DNA from 3 places in the Zavarzinia compransoris genome. Region 1 is predicted to be linked to each of the others. Evidence: riboswitches for the same ligand, from Rfam matches in the RefSeq annotation. Region 1 holds a riboswitch; each other region holds the start of a gene.
What was found. A riboswitch is a leader RNA that binds a small molecule or an ion and turns the genes downstream of it on or off. The one in region 1 is predicted to bind cobalamin.
Positions count from the first base shown of each region.

Region 2: it holds a riboswitch for cobalamin, as region 1 does, so the genes downstream of both, DKG75_RS21755 (hypothetical protein) here and DKG75_RS14230 (TonB-dependent receptor plug domain-containing protein) in region 1, are expected to answer to the same signal.
Region 3: it holds a riboswitch for cobalamin, as region 1 does, so the genes downstream of both, DKG75_RS13635 (energy-coupling factor ABC transporter permease) here and DKG75_RS14230 (TonB-dependent receptor plug domain-containing protein) in region 1, are expected to answer to the same signal.

Region 1 covers NZ_QGLF01000004.1:76,512-80,684, forward strand. Annotated here, with positions in the region: gene cobD (threonine-phosphate decarboxylase CobD) at 1-607, shown strand, start outside; gene bluB (5,6-dimethylbenzimidazole synthase) at 604-1,245, shown strand; cobalamin riboswitch at 1,281-1,465, shown strand; gene DKG75_RS14230 (TonB-dependent receptor plug domain-containing protein) at 1,613-3,553, shown strand; gene DKG75_RS14235 (ABC transporter substrate-binding protein) at 3,556-4,173, shown strand, end outside.
Region 2 covers NZ_QGLF01000008.1:65,286-69,458, forward strand. Annotated here, with positions in the region: gene DKG75_RS21750 (alpha/beta fold hydrolase) at 35-841, shown strand; cobalamin riboswitch at 899-1,086, shown strand; gene DKG75_RS21755 (hypothetical protein) at 1,196-1,771, shown strand; gene DKG75_RS21760 (cobalamin-binding protein) at 1,771-2,568, shown strand; gene DKG75_RS21765 (AAA domain-containing protein) at 2,698-4,173, shown strand, end outside.
Region 3 covers NZ_QGLF01000003.1:618,718-622,890, forward strand. Annotated here, with positions in the region: gene DKG75_RS13630 (AraC family transcriptional regulator) at 16-906, shown strand; cobalamin riboswitch at 965-1,173, shown strand; gene DKG75_RS13635 (energy-coupling factor ABC transporter permease) at 1,211-1,888, shown strand; gene DKG75_RS13640 (flavin-containing monooxygenase) at 2,085-3,581, shown strand; gene DKG75_RS13645 (dihydrofolate reductase family protein) at 3,589-4,119, opposite strand; gene DKG75_RS13650 (VOC family protein) at 4,165-4,173, opposite strand, start outside.

The DNA of each region.
Region 1 (4,173 bases):
TGGCGCCAGCCACGCCGTGGTGGTCAACCCGAACAACCCGGACGGCAGGGTGCTGAAGGCGGCCGACCTGATCCCGCTGGCGGCCCGGCTCGACCGGGCGGGCGGCTTTCTCGTCGTCGACGAAGCCTTTGCCGATCTCGAACCCGGGGTCAGCCTCGCGCCCTATCTGCCCCGGCCGGGGCTGGTGATCCTGCGCTCCTTCGGCAAGACCTATGGGCTGGCGGGGGTCCGTCTCGGCTTCCTGCTGGCGGCGCCGGAAATCGCCGCCGCGATGCGCGAGGCGCTGGGCGCCTGGGCGGTGTCGGGCCCTGCGATGGCGATCGGCACCGGGGCCCTCGGCGACGAGCGCTGGCGTATGGCGGCCGCGGCCGCGACGGCGGAAAAGGCCGCCCGGCTGGACGCGCTGATGGCCGGCGCCGGCTTCCGCCTCGAGGGCGGCTGCCGGCTGTTCCGCCTCTACGGCCACGCGGCGGCGGGGGCGTGGTTCGAGCGGCTGGGCCGGGCCGGCATCCTGGCCCGGCCCTTCGCCTATCGCCCGGACTGGCTGCGCCTCGGCCTGCCGGCGGATGAGGCGGCGTTCGCGCGGCTGGCGGCGGCGCTGGCATGACCGCGCCGCCCGTCTTCGACCGGGATTTCCGCGCGCGGTTCGAAACCCTGCTGCGCTGGCGCCGCGACGTCCGCCGCTTCCGGACCGATGCCCTGGCGCCCGGCCTCTTGGACCATCTGCTGGTGCTGGCCGATCTCGCCCCCTCGGTCGGCAATTGCCAGCCCTGGCGCTTCGTCACCGTCGACGATCCGGCGCGGCGTGCCCGCATCCGCGCCAATTTCGAGCGCGCCAATGCGGAGGCCCTGGCCGATTACGCGGGCGAACGGGCGGCGCTTTACGCCCGTCTCAAACTCGCCGGCCTGGTCGAGGCGCCGGTCCATCTCGCCGTCTTCGCCGACATGGCGCCCGACCAGGGCCAGGGGCTGGGCCGGCGCACCATGCCCGCGACCATCGAGCATTCGGCGACCACCGCCGTCCATACCCTGTGGCTGGCGGCGCGGGCCCATGGCGTCGGCGTCGGCTGGGTGTCGATCCTCGATCCCCTGACCGTGAATGATGATCTCGACTGCGATCCGGGCTGGCATCTGATCGCCTATCTGTGCATCGGCCATCCGGTCGAGGAGCACGAGGACCCGGAACTGGAACGCCACGGCTGGCAGGCCCGCACCCCCCTGGACGGCCGCCGCCTGCGCCGCTGAGCAACGGGATTGACATCTTCCGTGCGCCGCGCTTCAACTGCGCCTGCTTTGGCGGTTCCACCGGATTAAAAGGGAACACGGAAGGCGAAAGCCCTGCCGTGGCTGTCCCCGCAACTGTAAGCGGCGAGCCTGCACCATTCGTCACTGGCCTTTGGGCCGGGAAGACGGTGCAAGGCCATAACCCGCGAGCCAGGAGACCTGCCGCCGAGGGCATCACTCAACCCCGGGCCGGGCGAGCCCAGGGTGCGGTCAACCCGCTGCGGTGATGCGTCATGGACGCTGTCGCGGCGGGGCTTCTCCAGCCCTTCCCCGCACGGCGTCCCTCGATCATCGGTTGCCGCCATCTGGCGGTGCAGGGGGTATGGGCATGTCTTTCGGGGTCAGGGTTTCGCTTCTCGCCGTCGTTTCCGCCGCCGCTTTGCCGGCTTCGGCCCTGGCGGCGGAGGAATTGCCCGCCGTCTCCGTCACCGCCAATCGCGGCGAGCAGACCCCGCTGACCGAGGTGGGCAGCACGGTCACCGTGCTCGACCGGGAATACCTGGAGGCAAAGCAGGTGCGCCTCGTCTCCGACGCGCTGCGCCTCGTGCCCGGGGTTTCGGTCACCCGCACCGGCGTCACCGGCGGCCTGACCGGCGCCGGCATCCGGGGCAGCGAAACCAACCAGACCCTGGTCATGATCGACGGCGTGGTGGTCAACGACCCGGCCGCGGATTCCAGCGTCGATTTCGCCCATATCCCGACCGCCGACATCGAGCGGATCGAGGTGCTGCGCGGGCCGCAATCGGCGCTCTACGGCTCGGACGCGGCCGGCGGCGTCGTCAACATCGTCACCCGCAAGGGCAGCGGCAAGCCGAGCGTCGCCCTCAGCGCCGAAGCCGGCAGCCGGGGCACCGCGGCGGGCGCCCTGTCGTTCAGCGCGGGCGGGGAACAATACAGCATTCTCGCCGGCGTCACCGGCGGCGTTACCTCCGGCTTTTCCTCCGCCGCCGAGGCGCGGGGCAATACGGAACGGGACGGTTACAACAACGGCACCGCCTATCTGAAATTCGCCTATGATCCGCTGCCGGAACTGGGTTTCGACGTCGTCGCGCGCGGCACCGAATTCCGCCGCGAGGGCGACGAGGGCTTCGGCATCGAGCCCGGCACCGGCATCAGCCTGACCCTGGACGATCGCGCCGGCGGCAGCGGGCGGCAGAGCTTCTTCCGCGGCCAGACCCGGCTTTCCCTGCTGGACGGCCGCTGGACCCACCGCCTCGGCATCAGCCGGGCCGACAGCGACGTCGATTACTACGGCGATATCGTCAACGGTGACCCGACCTTCACTACGCGGGGCACCAGCACCCGCTACGACTACCAGACCGATTTCCGCATCGACACGCCGTCCCTTGCCGGCGCCTCCCATGTCTTCACCCTGGCGGCGGAGCGGAAAGAGGACGATGCCCGGATCTGGAGCAGCTTCGGCAGCTATCTCTCGACCTCGATCGACCAGACCGGTTACACCGGGCAATATCAGGTCAGCCTGCTGGACGGCCTCAGCCTGACCGCCGCCTTCCGCCGCGACGAGAACGAGCGGTTCGAGGACGCCAATACCTACCGCCTGACCGCAGCCTATTTCATCGATACGCTTGGCACCAAGTTCCACGCCTCGCACGGGACCGGGGTGAAGAACCCGACCCTGCTCGAACTCCACGGCTACAGCAATACGTTCGTCGGCAACCCGGGCCTGAAGCCGGAACAGACGCGGGGCTTCGACATCGGCGTCGACCAGTCGTTCTGGGGCGGGCGCGGGGCCGTCGGCGCGACCTATTTCCGCCAGTCGATTTCCGACCTGATCAGCAGCGAATTCCTGGGCGGCGGCGTCTCGCGCCCGATCAATCTCGCCGGCACTTCCAAGGTCCGGGGCGTCGAGGTCGAGGGCACGCTGGAACCCCTGAACGGCCTGACGCTCCGCGCCACCTATACCTATATGGACAGCGAGGATGCCCAGGGCGTGCAACTGGTGCGCCGGCCGGAACAGGCCGGGACCTTCGACGTCACCTATCGTTTCCTCGACGGCCGGGCGCTTGCCAATGTCGGCGTCGTCTATCACGGCGATTTCACCGACCGGGTGTTCGACAGTTCCTTCAACAACCGCAATGTCCCGATGGACGATTATACCCTGGTCAATGTCGCCGGCGCCTATGACGTCCTCGACAACGTCCAGCTCTACGGCCGGGTCGAGAATCTGTTCGATACGGATTACGAGGAAGTCTATTCCTTCGGCTCCAACGGCCGTCTCGCCATCGGCGGCGTGAAAGCGACCTTCTGAGCATGGCGGGCGCGGCGGCACGGCTTGCGTTTCTCGCCGCCGTCCTGGCCGGGACGGCGGCGACGGCCGCGCCGCAGCGCATCGTCTCGATCAATCTCTGCGCCGACGAACTGGTGCTGCAACTGGCCGACCGGGCGCAGGTGGCCTCCGTCTCCTTCCTGTCGCGGGATCCGGCCGGGTCCAATGTCGCGGCGCTGGCCGCCACGGTGCCGGTCAACCACGGCCAGGCGGAGGAAATCATCGCCTCCCGCCCCGACCTGGTCCTTGCCGGGCGCTATACCACCAGGGGCACGGTCGCCCTTCTGAAGCAGGTGGGGCTGTCGGTGGTGGAACTGGATGCCCCGGCCACTTTCGACGAGGTGACCGCCCAGATCCGCGCGGTCGCGGCCCTGCTCGGCCATGCCGAGCGAGGCGAGGCGATGGTGGCGGCGATGATGGCCGGCCTTGCCGCCGTTACCCCGGTGGAGCGGCCGCTGCGCGCCCTGGTGCTGCGCCCGAACGGTTTCACGGTCGGGCAGGGCTCGCTGGTCGATCACCTGATGCGGCGCGCCGGGCTGGTCAACCTCGGCGCCGATCCGGTCCTCGCCACCTATCGCGAATTGCCGCTGGAGGCATTGGTG
Region 2 (4,173 bases), on a different contig from region 1:
GCGGGCACGGGCCGGCGCCGAGGAGAAGAATCCGATGCCACTCGACCATATCCAAGCCGCGGGCGCGACCATCGCCGTCAGGACGCAAGGGGCGGGACCGGCGATCCTCTGCCTTCACGCCACCGGCCAGGGGGCGCGAGACTACGACCGTTTCGCCGAACGGATGGGTGACCGTTTCACCGTTCTGGCCCTGGACTGGCCGGGCCATGGCGACAGCCCGGCGGAAGCGGCGCCGGCCAGCGCCGCCCGCTATGCCGGGATTCTCGCCGGGGCGGTGGCTGCCTTGGGGCTGTCGCGCGTCATCGTCATCGGCAATTCCATCGGCGGGGCGGCCGCGATCAGCTATGCCGCCGCTCACCCCGACCGCGTCCGGGGCCTGGTGCTGTGCGATTCCGGGGGGCTGGCGCCGGTCAATCTCGTCGCCCGTCTCTATTGCCGCCACATGGCTCGCCGCTTTGCGCGTGCCGCCGCCGGCGACCGCCGCTTTCCCGACTGGTTCGCCCGTTATTACCGGACGATTCTGCCCGCGCCGGCCGCCGATTGGCGCCGCGACGAGATCGTCGCCGGCGGCCCGGCCGTCGCCGGCATCCTGGCCCAGGCCTGGGAAAGTTTCGCAAGGCCGCAGGCGGACCTGCGGCACCTCGTGCCGGCGCTGGCCATGCCGGTATTCTATGCCTGGGGCCGCAAGGACCGGACGCTGCGCTGGTCGTGGTCGAAGGCTGCGGCGCTCAAGGCGCCGAACCGCCGGGTCCAGCTTTTCGATGCCGGCCACGCGGCTTTCCTGGAGCAGCCGGACGAATTCGACCGCGCCTTCGCCGGCTTTGCCGGTGCCTGCCCCTGAAGCGGGCCACCCCGGCGGCATGGCGCGGCGATCTTGACAGCGGCGGCGCTTTGGCCGCCAGATGATCGCCTTCCCGGTGCCCGCTCGGCGGGCGAAGAGGGAAGCCGGTGCAAATCCGGCGCTGCCCCCGCAACTGTAAGCGGCTAGCCCGAACCGAACATGCCACTGGATCCGCCCGGGTCCGGGAAGGCCGGCCAGGGCGGCGATCCGCAAGCCAGGAGACCTGCCGTGAAGACCAGTCGTCGGGCGGGGTGTCCCGGCGGTGGCGTCGCCGCCGGCCTCATCCCGGCCGTGCGCCGTCGCCCGCTTTCCCCGCCCGCTATATCGCCCATGCGTGGGGAAAGAGGTGATCTCATGAGTGTTTCGTCCCTTCCGTCCGGTGGCGCCCTGGCCGGCCTGTCCGCCCGCAGCCGCAGCCTGCTGTGGCTCGGCTTCATCACCCTGGCCGGTGCGGCCTTCTCGCTGGTGCTGGCCTGCGCGACGCCCTTCGCGGCCCTTGCCGCCATTGCCGCGCTCAATCTGTCGCGCCGCGATGCGGTGTTGGCGGTCGTCCTGGCCTGGGCGGTCAATCAGGCCATCGGCTTCGGCCTGCTGTCCTATCCCCATGACGCCTCGACCTATGCCTGGGGCGGCGCCATCGGCATCAGCGCGCTGCTGTCGCTGGCCGGTGCCGTCGCGGCGGCGGGCCTGCTGGCGCGCCGCCATGCGCTGGTGCGCGGGCTTGCCGGCTTCGTTGCCGCATTCGTCGTCTGGCAGCTTGCGCTCTATGCCTCGGCCCTGGCCATCGGCAACGGCGAGGGGGCGTTCAGCGCCGCCATCGTCGGCTATGTCCTGCAGATGAACGTGCTGGCGCTGGCGATCCTTGCCGTCGTCCATCAGGCGGCGATCTCGCTCGGCCTCGTCGCCCGGCCAGTGCCGGCCTTCGCCTGATGGCCTTTCCGCCGGAAAGGATTGTCTGCCTGACCGAGGAGACGGTGGAAACCCTCTATCTCCTCGGCGCGGAGGACCGCATCGTCGGCATCTCCGGCTATTGCGTCCGCCCGCCGGCGGCCCGGCGCGACAAGCCCCGGGTCTCGGCCTTCACTTCTGCCGACATGCCGAAGATCCTGGCCCTGAAGCCGGATCTGGTGCTCACCTTCTCCGATCTCCAGGCGGCGATCGTGGCCGATCTGGTGCGCGCCGGCATCGCCGTTCACGCCTTCAACCAGCGCAGCATCGCCGGGATTCTGGACATGATCCGCCTGCTCGGCGCCATGGTCGGGGCAGGGCCGCGGGCCCTGGCCCTGGCCGACGGCTTCGCCCGCCGCATCGATGCGGCGAGGGCGGCGGCGGCCCGGCTCGACCATCGTCCCCGGGTCTATTTCGAGGAATGGGACGAGCCGATGATCAGCGGCATCGCCTGGATCTCGGAATTGATCGAGGCCGCGGGCGGTGTCGACGTCTTCCCCCATCTGGCCGGCCAAGGCGCCGCCCGCGACCGGATCGTCACCGCGGAACAGGTGGTCGCGGCCGCGCCCGAGATCATCGTCGCCTCCTGGTGCGGCAAGAAGTTCCGGCCGGAGAAACTGGCGGCCCGGCCCGGCTTCGAGCGCATTCCCGCGGTCCGCGACGGCCGGCTGCACGAGATCAAGGCGCCGGTCATCCTCCAGCCCGGCCCCGCGGCGCTGACGGAAGGGCTGGATGCCCTGTGCCGCCTCATCCTGCCGGAACGCGCCGCCCCGCTTTGACCCCGCCGCGGGGCGGTTTGCCGCGCCCGGTTGTAAAACCAGGATACTCTGCTACGAGAGAGTGGTTATGGTTGCACCCGGCCGGCCCCGGAAGGGGCAGGCCGGCGGTGGTCGGGTGAGAGGTTTGTCATGGTCAAGGCTGATCTGTCGGTGCTGCGCTATTGGCGCGCGGCCGTCGCGGACAGTGCCGCCGGGGAGGCGTGCCTGACGCCCAAGGCCCTGGGCGAATTCCAGGCGCTGTCGCGCGCGGAGGCGGAAAGCGGCCGTCTGAGCCGCGACACCATCGAGGTGCTGTTCGCCGGCGTGCCGAAGAATCAGTCGCGCGTCGCCGTCTCCTATCGCCCTCTTCATGTCCGCCGCCGGGTCAGCCATGCCCGGTCGCGCGGCGACGGGCTGCCGCTCGAGGTCGCCCCGGTCGTCACCGAGGCGGCGGTGACGCGCGCGGGCCTGATCATCCCGATGCGCAGCGTGATCGCGCGCGATATTCTCGATCCGCTGCCGCGCGGGGCCTTTTCCATCGGCAGCGTCGCCGATCTCGACCGTTTCCTGACCGCCCGGCCCTTCCCGGCCGGCGAGGGGCGCGACGACCTGTGGCCGCGCCACCAAGCCTATTGGCGCCAATTGATGGCCGAGGCCGGCGGCAATTGGCCGGAAGCGGACGACGACTATCAGGCCGTGGGATGGGGCTTGATCCGCCCCGCTGCGGACAATGCGCAGACCGTGAAGCAGATCCTCGCCCTCAGCGACGTCCTGATCCGGGAGCAGCCGGCGGCGCCGCTGCTGGCGAATTTCGCCCGCAGCACCCCACGCCCGCTCGAACCGGCGCTCGCGGGGCCGTTTCCCCTGGCCGAACGGCTTGGCCATGCCAACGGCGATTTCCCGCTGGCCGATCACCAGCGCGAAGTGCTGGCGCATCTGGCCCGGGCCGGCGACGGCGAGATCCTGGCGGTGAACGGCCCGCCCGGCACCGGCAAGACCACCATGCTGCTGTCCGCCATCGCCGGGGAATGGGTGCGCGCGGCCCTCGAAGGGGGCGAGCCGCCGCTGATCGTCGCCGCCTCGACCAACAATCAGGCGGTCACCAATATCATCGACGCCTTCGGCAAGGATTTCGGCCGGGGCGAGGGGCCCTTTGCCGGCCGCTGGCTGCCGGAGATCCAGAGCTTCGGCCTGTTCCTGGCCTCGAAAAGCCGGGAGGGGGAGGCCGCGGCGAAATACCAGACCGAGCGTTTCTTCGACAAGCTGGAGACGGCGGATTATCTGGCCCGCGCCCGCGCCGCCTATCTGCGCGCGGCCCGGGCCGCCTTTCCCGGTCTTGAACCCTTGGATGTGCCGGCGGCGATCGACGCCCTGCACGGGCTGATGCGGGAGGAACAGCGGACGCTGGCCGAGGCGGACGCCACCCACGGGGCCATGGTGCAGATCGAGGCCGCGATCCGCCAGGACCTGGGCGAGGCGCCCGAGGCCGCACTCGCCGAACGGCAGGCCGCCCGCACCCAGGCCGAGGCCGAGGGCGCCGCCGCCGCCGCCCTGCTGCACAAATGGGAGGGCTGGCTCGCGTCCGAGCCCCTGTTGCAATCCCTCTTCGCCTTCCTGCCGCCGGTG
Region 3 (4,173 bases), on a different contig from region 1:
GCATAGGCTTCGACCATGACCACGCTGCTCGATACCGTCCGCCGCTATGCCGATGCCCATGCCGATGCCTCGGGCCTTGCCGCGACCCCCATTCCCGGTCTCGGCCTCGTCCGCGCCACGGCGCCCAGCGGGTTGCTGCATGCGATCTCGCGGCCTTTGGTGTGCATGGTCGTCCAGGGCGGCAAGCAGGTCACCATGGGGGCGGAGAGTTTCGCCTTCGCCGCCGGGGACAGCCTGCTGATCACCGCCGATGTCCCGACGGTCAGCCAGATCACCCGGGCCAGCCCGGTCGCGCCCTATTACTCCCTGGTCCTTGCGCTCGATCCCGCCCTGATCGTCGATCTCGCGACCGAGATGGGGGCCGCCCGGGTCGCCGATGCCGCCCCGGTCCGGGTCGAGCCGACCGATGCGGAAGTGGCGGATGCGGCGCTGCGCCTGATGAAACTCTTGGACCGGCCGGCGTCCCTGCCCGTGCTTCAGGGGCAGTTGCTGCGCGAAATGCATTATTGGCTGCTGGCCGGGCGCCACGGCACGGCGATCCGCCGGCTCGGCTGGGCGGACGGGCACCAGCAGCGGGTGGCGCGGGCGGTCGCCGTGCTGCGCGCCGATTTCGCCCGGCGCCTGCCGGTCGAACATCTGGCCGAGGTGGCGGGCATGAGCCCGTCCTCGTTCCACCGGCATTTCCGTGCCGTCACCTCGCTGTCGCCGCTGCAATTCCAGAAGCAGTTGCGCCTGATCGAGGCCCGCCGCCTGATGCAGGCGGAAGGGCAGAGCGCCGGCAGCGCCGCCTTTGCCGTCGGCTATGAAAGCGTGCAGCAATTCACCCGCGAATACGGCCGCCTGTTCGGCCTGCCGCCGGTGCGCGACGCCGAGATCGCCCGCCGCAAGGCGACCGCCGCCGCCTGAACCGCCGTCTTCCTCGCTTGACAGGCGGGCCGGCTTGGCCCCTGCTGTCCGCGCTTGTGGTTTCCGGCCGGCGGGTGGCCCCCGCCGACCGGATGAAAAGGGAATGGGGAAGGGCCCTTAGGCCCCAGCCCCGACCGCCCCCGCGACTGTGAGCGGCGAGCGTCCTTCCATCATGCCACTGGCCTTGCCGGGAAACCGGCCGGGCTGGGAAGGCGGAAGGCGCAGCGACCCGCGAGTCAGGAGACCTGCCACCGGCAAGATATCAACCTCGCGCCGTCGGGTGAGACGGCAAAGGAGATTGGACATGCATATCGAACCCGGCCTCGTCGAGGGCGGAAAGATCTGGCTGAGCTATGCGACCGCGGCGGGTGCCGGCGGTTACACGCTGAAGCTGGCCTATGACGCCGCCCGCGAGCGCGGCTTCGTCTCCCTCGGCCTGCGTGCCGTCGCGGCGACCGCCCTCGTCTTCTCGTTCTTCGAGCTATTGCCGCATTACCCGGTGGGCGTTTCCGAGGTGCACCTGATCCTCGGTTCCACCCTGTTCCTGATCCTGGGCGCGGCTCCGGCGGCGCTCGGCTTGGCCGCCGGGCTCCTGATCCAGGGGCTGTTCTTCGCGCCCTTCGACCTGCCGCAATACGGCATGAACGTCACCACCCTGCTGGTGCCGCTCTTCGCCCTCGGCGCCCTGGCGCGCAAGGTGATCGCGCCCGAGACGCCCTATGTCGAATTGCGCTACACGCAGGCTCTGGCGCTGTCGACCGCCTATCAGGCCGGGATCGTCGCCTGGGTCGCCTTCTGGGCCCTCTACGGCCAGGGCTTCGGGGCGGAGAACCTGACCGCGGTCGCCAGTTTCGGCGGCGCCTATCTTCTCGTCATCGCGATCGAGCCGCTGGCCGATCTCCTGGTCCTGGCCGGGGCCAAGGCGCTTCACGGCCTCAGGGGCCGGGGCATCGTCGAACGCCGCCTCTACGAAGCCGCCTGACCGCCCGGAACGGGCCGGGGGCCATCGGGGGCGCCCCCGGCCCCGTTCCAAACCTTTCTCATCCGACAAAATTCTATTTCAACTGACAAAATTGTGCGTATAGTGGCGCCGTGCCCGGCCCGATGGCCGAGGCCGTCGCGACATAACGGCGGATCGCGCCTTTAAGGCAAACCGCAGGGCCAGGATGGGGAAGAGAATGCCGACCGAGCATCTGGACGTGCTGATCGTGGGCGCCGGCCTGTCCGGCATCGGGGCGGCCTATCACCTCCAGGCCCATTGCCCGGGCAAGAGTTTCGCCCTGCTCGAAAGCCGCGAGCGCCTGGGCGGGACCTGGGACCTGTTCCGCTACCCCGGCATCCGCTCGGACAGCGACATGTATACGCTCGGCTATTCCTTCAAGCCCTGGACCGATGCCAAGGCGATCGCCGACGGCCCGTCGATCCTCCGCTACATGACCGGCGTCGCCAAGGACAACCATATCGCCGAGCGCATCCGCTACGGCCTCAAGGTCAAGGCCGCCTCGTGGTCGACCAAGGATGCCGCCTGGACCGTCGAGGCCGAACGCACCGCGACCGGCGAGACCGTGCGCCTGACCTGCAACTTCCTCTACAGTTGCAGCGGCTATTATAATTACGAAGCGGGCTTCACCCCGGATTTCCCGGGGCGGGACGCCTTCAAGGGCACCTTCATCCACCCGCAGCACTGGCCGGAAGGCCTCGACTATGCGGGCAAGAAGGTGGTGGTCATTGGCTCGGGCGCGACCGCGGTGACGCTGGTGCCGGAAATGGCCAAGACGGCGGGCCATGTCACCATGCTCCAGCGCTCGCCGACCTATGTCATCACCCGCCCGGGCGAGGACAAGCTGGCGAACAACCTGCGCAAATGGCTGCCGGCCCAGCTTGCCTATGGCATCACCCGGTGGAAGAACGTCGGCCTCGGCATGATGTTCTTCCAGCTCTCGCGCAGCCGGCCGGAAAAGGTGAAGCAGAAGATCATCGACCTGATCAGGCGTCAGGTCGGGCCGAATTTCGACGTCGAGAAGCATTTCACCCCGACCTACAAGCCCTGGGACCAGCGCGTCTGCCTGGTGCCGGACGGCGACCTGTTCAAGGCGCTGCGCAAGGGTTCGGCCTCGGTCGTCACCGACCATATCGAGACCTTCACCGAAACCGGCATCCGGCTGAAGTCGGGGCAGGAGATCGAGGCGGATATCATCGTCTCCGCCACCGGGCTGAAACTGCTGTTCATGGGCGGCATGAGCCTCAGCGTCGACGGCAAGGCGATCGACAACAGCGCGCTCTACAATTATCGCGGCATGATGTATTCGGACCTGCCCAACCTGGTCACGGCCTTCGGCTATACCAATGCCTCCTGGACCTTGAAGGCGGACCTGACCGCGGAGCGGGTCTGCCGCCTGCTGAACCACATGGACCGCCACGGCTTCCGCTATTGCGTGCCGCGCCTGAACGACCCGACGGTGACGGCGGAACCCTTCATCGATTTCTCGTCGGGCTATGTCCAGCGGGCGCTGCAGGATTTCCCGCGCCAGGGTTCCAAGCGGCCGTGGAAACTCTACCAGAATTATGCGCTCGACATCCTGTCGCTGCGCTACGGCAAGCTCGACGACGGCACGCTGGAATTCGGCGGCAAGCCGGCCGGCGCCACCCTGGGCGCCGTGCCGAAACAGGCCTGAGCCGCGATCAGGCCGGGACGTAGGTCAGCTTGACCGCGTCCGGGCCGATCAGGTCGCTGGCGACGAGGCGGAGCCGCGGCAGGGGGCCTGCGAAGAACGGCTTGCCCCGGCCCAGCACGACGGGGTGGAGATAGAGCCAGTATTCGTCGACCAGGCCAAGCCCGGCCAGGCTCTGCGCCAGCGCCGGCCCGCCGACCTCGATCTCCCCGGGAAGCCGGGCCTTCAGCCCGCGGATCGCCGCCTCGACATCATCCGCGATCAGGGTGGCATTGGGCCCGACCGCGGTCAGCGAGCGCGACACGACCCATTTCGGCTGGCACCGCCATGCCGCCGCGAAGTCGCGCAGGTCCGGTGTCCATTCGGGATGGTCTTCGTCCCAATAGCGCATGATCTCGTACAGGCGGCGACCGTATATGCTGCCGGTCAGGCCGCGCGCCTGCTCGATGAAGTGGCGGAACAGCACGGGGTCGGGCGCAAAGGCGTCGTGGTCGACATAGCCGTCCAGGGACAGGTTCATTCCGAAGACGAGCTTCGCCATGCCGTGAGGTCTCCCTTCCCCGGGGTCCGGCTGTATCGGGCCGCGTTACGCGCG